DNA from 3 places in the Tatumella ptyseos genome. Region 3 is predicted to be linked to each of the others. Evidence: predicted binding sites of a transcription regulator. Region 3 holds the regulator's gene; each other region holds the start of a gene.
What was found. The regulator LexA, encoded in region 3, represses DNA repair genes until DNA is damaged. The targets are predictions, from matches to a motif close to TNCTGTATGTACATACAGNA.
Positions count from the first base shown of each region.

Region 1 (2,274 bases), 1.2 Mb from region 3:
ACCTCCCCTCGATCACAGTGCGACGCATCGGGTCCTTGCTGGGCATCATGCGACACGCCAAGAAGAAAAAAAATGGTCGGTACAATATGCTATCCATGATTTTTCTCCCCCTTTATTCGTTGTCGAAAGCGAAGATGACCCTATTGCGCCGCCTCAGAATGGTGTTTTACTTCATCAGGCAGCGGGTCAACATCATGTTCCTATGACATGGATACGCTACACAACGGGAGGCCATGGTTTTGGATTAGGACGAAAAGGCATGCCCGACTCCGCTTGGCCACAACACTACCTTACTTGGCTCAAGCAGCTGCCAGTTCATAATTGAAGCGGTAATTGACGCTCAACTTGCGGGTCAAGCAGATTGACATGTAGGCCAATCAGCCTGACCGAACGCCCCTGACGCCGCTGTTCCCAGAGTTTAAAGGCAAGGTCGATAAAATCCTGCTTCGTCAGTTCAGTCCATATATGTTCAAGTGTCGTTTGTTGAAAATCTGAAAACTTGAATTTAACGCCCTGACGTGCGATCCGTAAATCGGGACGGACGAGACGTAACCGACGTTCGAGTTCTGTGTACAATTTTTCAATGACATCCAAACATTGCCCCCACTGTTCGATATCAGTAGAAAGCGTGGTCTCGACACCAACAGACTTACGCAGTCGATGGCCGTCAACGTCTCGCGTATCGATACCTTGACTTTTTTCCCATAGACTTCTCCCAAATTTACCGAAGGTTTTTAACAAAAAGCTCAGCTCAACCTTCTGAATGTCAGCGCAAGTGTAAAGGCCTAAATCGGCTAATTTTCGTGAAGAGACCTCCCCCACTCCTGGGATCTTAGCTAAGGGAAGCGTCTGTAAAAAAGAGTCGACCTGGTGTGGTGGGATCACATACAGCCCATTAGGTTTATTCACTTCAGAAGCAATCTTGGCTAGAAATTTAATTGGCGCCACACCTGCTGAAGCTGTCAGCCCGGTTTCATCGAAAATGGAGCGGCGGATCTCTTCCGCTATTAATGTTGCGGAGCCTTGGCAAGCAAGGCATTCAGTGACATCAAGGTAAGCTTCATCCAGAGAAAGAGGCTCTACTTTTGAAGTATAACGCTTAAATATTTGCTGTATTTGGGCAGAGGCTTGCTTGTATGCGTCAAATCGGCCAGGAAGTAGGGTCAATTGAGGACATAACTTTAATGCGGTGGCTGTTGGCATAGCACTTTTCACGCCATACAGGCGTGCCGGATAATTAGCGGTACTAATTACTCCCCGCCGTTCTCGACTCCCGCCGATTGCAATAGGAATATCCCGCAGAGCAGGATTATCTCTCATTTCAACCGCTGCATAAAAACAATCCATATCGACATGAATAATTTTACGCATATTTCCCTCTCAGACTTATCACTAGCATACTGTATAAATAACCAGATACCAATGCAAGATATTGCCTCATAAAGGCGATAAGTGGGGAAGCGATAGATCAAAACGACTCGGTGGCAAAAGAAGAATGCGAGCGGTGTTACTTATAAATTCTTAGCTCATTTTTTTTAACAAAAAAAGGCAGATGAAGACTTGATTAAAGCCATAACAGTGATAATGTTGCGCAGATAAACCGTTCTACTGCAATAGTCTGTTATCCGATTGCAGACCGTCCTCATGATTGTCATCAAGGTATACCCAGTATGCGTATTTTCGCACTCATTTTTGCGATATTGTTTTCCTGTAACGCGTTCTCACAAGAAGTCGTTCCACTTTCTAATGCATTACAAGCACCTGTCAGCGATCAACTTAAAACTGAACTGATCGGTTCACCGGTATTTATCCAGATTTTTAAGTCTGAGCGTACGCTTGAACTTTATGCCAAGGTGGGTAACCAGTTCCGCCTACTCAATCGCTTTAATATTTGTAAATTCTCAGGTGGCTTAGGTCCTAAACGGGTTCAAGGTGATTTTAAAAGCCCAGAAGGCTTCTATACCATCGGGGCTTCGCAGCTGCACCCTGATAGTCATTATTACCGCGCCATTAATTTAGGTTTTCCTAATCAATATGACAGGGCCAATGGTTATAACGGCAACTATTTGATGATACACGGAGATTGTGTCTCTATTGGCTGCTATGCCATGACGAATAGTGGTATCGACCAGATCTTTAAGTATGTAACGGCCGCCTTTAACAACGGACAAACACAGATTGAAGTGAATATTTATCCGTTCCGTATGACCGATGATAACATGCGTCGCTATGCTGGCTCACAATACATCGATTTTTGGAAGCAGTTGAAGCCTG
Region 1 is NZ_CP130649.1:2,337,557-2,339,830, forward strand. Features, by position in the region: gene QJR74_RS11175 (alpha/beta hydrolase) at 1-325, shown strand, start outside; gene dinB (DNA polymerase IV) at 316-1,371, opposite strand; gene dpaA (peptidoglycan meso-diaminopimelic acid protein amidase) at 1,671-2,274, shown strand, end outside.
Region 1: a site for LexA is predicted at 1,399-1,418, ahead of dinB (DNA polymerase IV). Genes of this name have one in related genera too.

Region 2 (2,274 bases), 860 kb from region 3:
GAATGCACCAGCACCTAATTGGTTGTCACGCGCTTCGTTAGTTACTTGGTAGTGGTTACCAGAGAAACCGGTGTCGTGGTATTGAGACCAACCTAATTTACCACCAACGTACCAAGTGTCGTCTTTTGGTGCAGCTTGAGCAACGGTAGTTGCTAAACCTGCCAGTGCCACTGCAATTGCGATAGCTGTTTTTTTCATTTTGCGCCTCGTTATCATCCAAAATTGGCAATGAGCATAAATTTTGCTCTGGGTTGCAATTCTTTGCTGGGTCTTTTTCGCTCGTTTTATACTCAGCTAAAACTGGAGGTTTTAGAGCACCCTAGCGAGCTAAAGTCTACAACGTGTTTAAAAACTTACAAGTAAGATATAACGATGTACAGTAAAAAACAGCATTTTATACACATTCAGTTACATTTAAAACTGAACTTCATTCGTGATAAAAAACTGGATAGGCCTTGGAAACGTTGTCCTGCCTGAAAACGGTAAATAATTAGGTCAGAATAAATTTTGATAAAAAAATTGTTCAGAAAAATCTCAATAAATCTAAAGAAATGCAAAAGTTGGAATTTTTTGCTGAGTTATTTGTCTGGCCGAAGGAGTAAGTGGGGGATTTTTGTGCAAAATAAACACCACTGTATCTGACTCTTTAGCAAGAAAATTGAGGCTGTTTTGTTGTTCAACTGTCAATGTACTGTTTAACCATACAGTAATAACACTATAATTCTCGGATTTTATAGCTCGAATCATAGAATCAATCTTTTGATCATCGGTTAGCAAAGGGATTTGTACTGATTTATTTAAAGAAATCCCTGAGTGCTCTAACCAAGAACGATCCAATTTATTCTCAGGAGTTAGCCACAACATCCATTTCGCTTGTTCACCAAGCTGCTTCACTGCCGGTAAAAGGAGTAAGTTAAGTAAGGCAGGCGAGGCATTATCATAGCAAATTTGATTTATACCGCTTACCGATGGAGAGACCTTAGGCATAGTATGTATTTGCTTTGAAAAATCATTAACAGAATGGGGGATGGTCATGATTAGCTCCTGTGTACTGTATGTATATACAGTAATTCGACTTACCCTAAAGATCAATCATTTCTTTCACCTTTGGTCAGATTTGGAATGTATCCCGAGCATTTTATAATTATTAATTGAACATGTACTTTAAGTTATTTAAGGTAAAAGGGTTAATAAGGATATTCATATCAATGGCTTAGGTTGTTCTTGATCAGGAGGATCACAATGATTAGTTCTCAGGAATGTATTGTTCAGTTTAAGAAAAAAATTACCCTTTTAGGGGATATTGACTTCAAAACGCAGTTTGGCGGCTATTCTTTATCAATTGATGGGGTTGTATTTGCTTTGGTCAAACAGGGTACGGTTTATTTAAGGGGGAGCGAGGCGATGTCTTTCTATCTAGCTTGCCGCCCCCTTACGCCTTTCGAGTTTTGCAAAAGAGGCAGTGCCGTATCGCTGAATTACTTTGCAGTAGATAGCGAGTTATGGTGTGACGAAGTCAACCTATTGAAACTCTCCCGTTCAGCATTAGTCGATGCCAAGAATTGTAGAATTTATAAGCAATCTCATCGTCGGTTAAAGGATTTACCGAACTTAGGTATTCGTTTCGAAACGTTGTTAAAAGAAGTCGGTATTCATACTGAGGAACAACTTCGGCAAACAGGTGTTGAACAGAGCTGGATATTGATGCATCAACTTAATAAGCATTTAGGACTATCCACTCTCTACTATCTGCAGGGAGCTATAATGGGGTTACATCATGCTGTAATACCCCATCATATTCGCGAAGGACTTATGGCTTGGCATAAAGAGTTCACTGCACACTCGACGCAAAGTAGTGTTAGCGGTATTAGAAGGTTAGGAGTGGCTCTTTAACTTTATTTAACTCCCTTAAAGTATTAATGATAAGTGAAACTTGTTGAATAATCAGGGCTTTTTGTGGCTCATCTTCAATCACTATTGAATTCGCTAATGTTGTTAGCGTATTCAGTGTTTGTTGGATTTCTTCATCACTAAACTTCTCATAATCTTCTGCACAAGCAGAAAGTGCAAAAAGAAGTTCCAACAGTTGAGGATTATAGGTGCGTTGCCGATGGGACCCCAATGCCGCGATATAGCTCAGTAGGCTGTGATTAGTGCAGAGGATTGAAAAGGAGGCTTCTTTAGCATCTGATGATGGCCACATTCTGTTTTCTGTTGAAGTGATAACTGAAGCCAGTTCTGCATCAGCATTATGTGCGTCCCTGCGTGCAATAC
Region 2 is NZ_CP130649.1:1,176,374-1,178,647, forward strand. Features, by position in the region: gene ompA (porin OmpA) at 1-198, opposite strand, end outside; gene QJR74_RS05665 (SulA-like leucine-rich domain-containing protein) at 544-1,035, opposite strand; gene QJR74_RS05670 (TfoX/Sxy family DNA transformation protein) at 1,243-1,893, shown strand; gene yccS (YccS family putative transporter) at 1,868-2,274, opposite strand, start outside.
Region 2: a site for LexA is predicted at 1,050-1,069, ahead of QJR74_RS05670 (TfoX/Sxy family DNA transformation protein). Genes of this name have one in related genera too.

Region 3 (2,274 bases):
ATCGAGACCCAGCTCAATGACTGGATCACCAGGAATTACCCGACTTTTAACGATAAAAGAGAGGGGTAAGTTTAGTAATTTATAAAGTAATTCACGCCAACCTGACATAGTTGAATTCATAGCCTCTTAAATGAGCAAAGCGCTGCCATGATAACAGAAAGCTTCGCGAAGATCTGTCCACTAAAAATGTAATATCGGGCTCTATCACAGCTCTAGAAGGAGAATACCGTTAATGACTAACCAAGTTACCGGGCTACGTCGAATTATTAACGCAGCTGGTTATTCATGGAAAGGTTACAAAGCTGCTTGGAAGTATGAGGCTGCTTTTCGACAAGAAGTCGTACTTGGCATTATTGGTACATTTATTGCCTTGTTACTCCCCGTATCGGTGCTTGCCAAGCTGGTTTTGATTGGTTCAATGGTGTTAGTGATTATCGTTGAAATAATAAACAGTGCGATTGAAGCGGTAGTCGACCGGTTTGGTGATGAGTGGCATACACTCTGTGGTCGTGCTAAAGATATGGGATCTGCAGCAGTGTTGCTCGCATTACTTTGGTCATTAGTGGTCTGGATAGCATTACTCGTTGAGAGTTGGCACTATTATTTCCATTAGCCCAGTCCAATTTATCCGTGATGCTGGTTTCTATTTATAAAATACCTGTATATACTCACAGAGACTGTATAAACAACCAGGGGGTCGGATGAAAGCGTTAACAGCAAGGCAACAGCAGGTTTATGACCTGATTCGTGATCACATAAATCAAACTGGTATGCCTCCGACCCGTGCGGAGATTGCTTCGCAACTCGGTTTTCGCTCGCCTAATGCGGCGGAAGAACATTTAAAAGCCCTTGCGCGCAAAGGTGTTATTGAGATTGTCTCAGGGGCTTCACGGGGAATTCGCTTGTTACTGGAAGAGCCAGAAGCTGAAGGCCTCCCCCTGATTGGACGCGTCGCAGCAGGGGAACCGATCCTTGCGCAAGAACATATTGAAAGCCACTACCATGTCGACCCCGCATTATTCAAACCCAATGCGGATTTTTTACTTCGCGTAAGTGGGATGTCGATGAAAGATATCGGCATAATGGATGGTGACCTTCTCGCTGTTCATAAAACACAAGAAGTTCGTAACGGACAAGTTGTTGTCGCGCGTATTGATGATGAAGTGACGGTGAAGCGTTGGAAAAAAGAGGGAAGTACCGTTCATCTTCTCCCTGAAAATAGTGAGTTTAGTCCAATAGTTGTTGATACCCGCCAACAAAGTTTAATGATTGAAGGATTGGCGGTCGGTATTATTCGTAATGGCGAATGGCTATAGGAAAACGTTGATGCTGAAAGGATTTACGGTAACGGATAAAAAGCTCTGGCAACTCGCCGTACCGATGATCCTTTCCAATATTTCGGTCCCTTTACTGGGGCTTGTCGACACCATGGTGATTGGACACTTGAGTAGTGAAGTCTACTTAGCCGGTGTGGCGATTGGCAGCAGTGCGACAAGTTTTGTCTTCATGTTATTTCTGTTTTTAAGAATGGGGACGACAGGAATGACAGCGCAGGCTTGGGGAGAAAAAAATCAGCAGAAATTAGTCCAAGCACTTTTTCAGCCTCTAATCCTCGCCCTGTTTGTTGGATTTATCTTCGCGCTGTTCCGTCAGCCGATTACTGAACTAATTCTAAGTGTAATGGGTCCTCAGCAAGCAACCCATCATCAAGCGAGCTTATTTCTTTCTATTCGTTGGCTTAGCGCTCCGGCCACCTTGGTAAATATGGTGATTCTTGGCTGGTTATTAGGCGTGCAGTATGCAAAAGCACCGCTTATTCTCTTGATTGGGGGGAATGCGGTAAATATTATTTTGGAACTTCTCTTTGTCTTACATTGGCATTATGCGGTGAGTGGTGCCGCCGCGGCGACCGTTATTGCAGAATATGCTAGCCTGCTATTGGGCCTCTATTTAGTCTGGCGGGCAGCACAACAACGCAACCTATCGCTTATTCCCCGAATATCGCAATTAGGTCATGGGCTAGCTCGGCTTTTCCGCTTAAATCGCGATATCTTATTACGATCATTACTCCTACAACTTTGTCTGATCAGCTTTACCATTATTGGCGCGCGATTGGGAACGAATATCGTTGCAGTCAATGCGATATTACTGATGTTTTTGACCTTTACCTCCTATGCACTGGATGGATTTGCGTATGCTGTTGAATCCGTGGCAGGAGAGGCCTTTGGCGAGCGAAATGCCGACGCCTTATCCGCTATTTGGCATTCAGCCTGT
Region 3 is NZ_CP130649.1:316,752-319,025, forward strand. Features, by position in the region: gene plsB (glycerol-3-phosphate 1-O-acyltransferase PlsB) at 1-108, opposite strand, end outside; gene QJR74_RS01650 (diacylglycerol kinase) at 233-613, shown strand; gene lexA (transcriptional repressor LexA) at 702-1,316, shown strand; gene dinF (MATE family efflux transporter DinF) at 1,327-2,274, shown strand, end outside.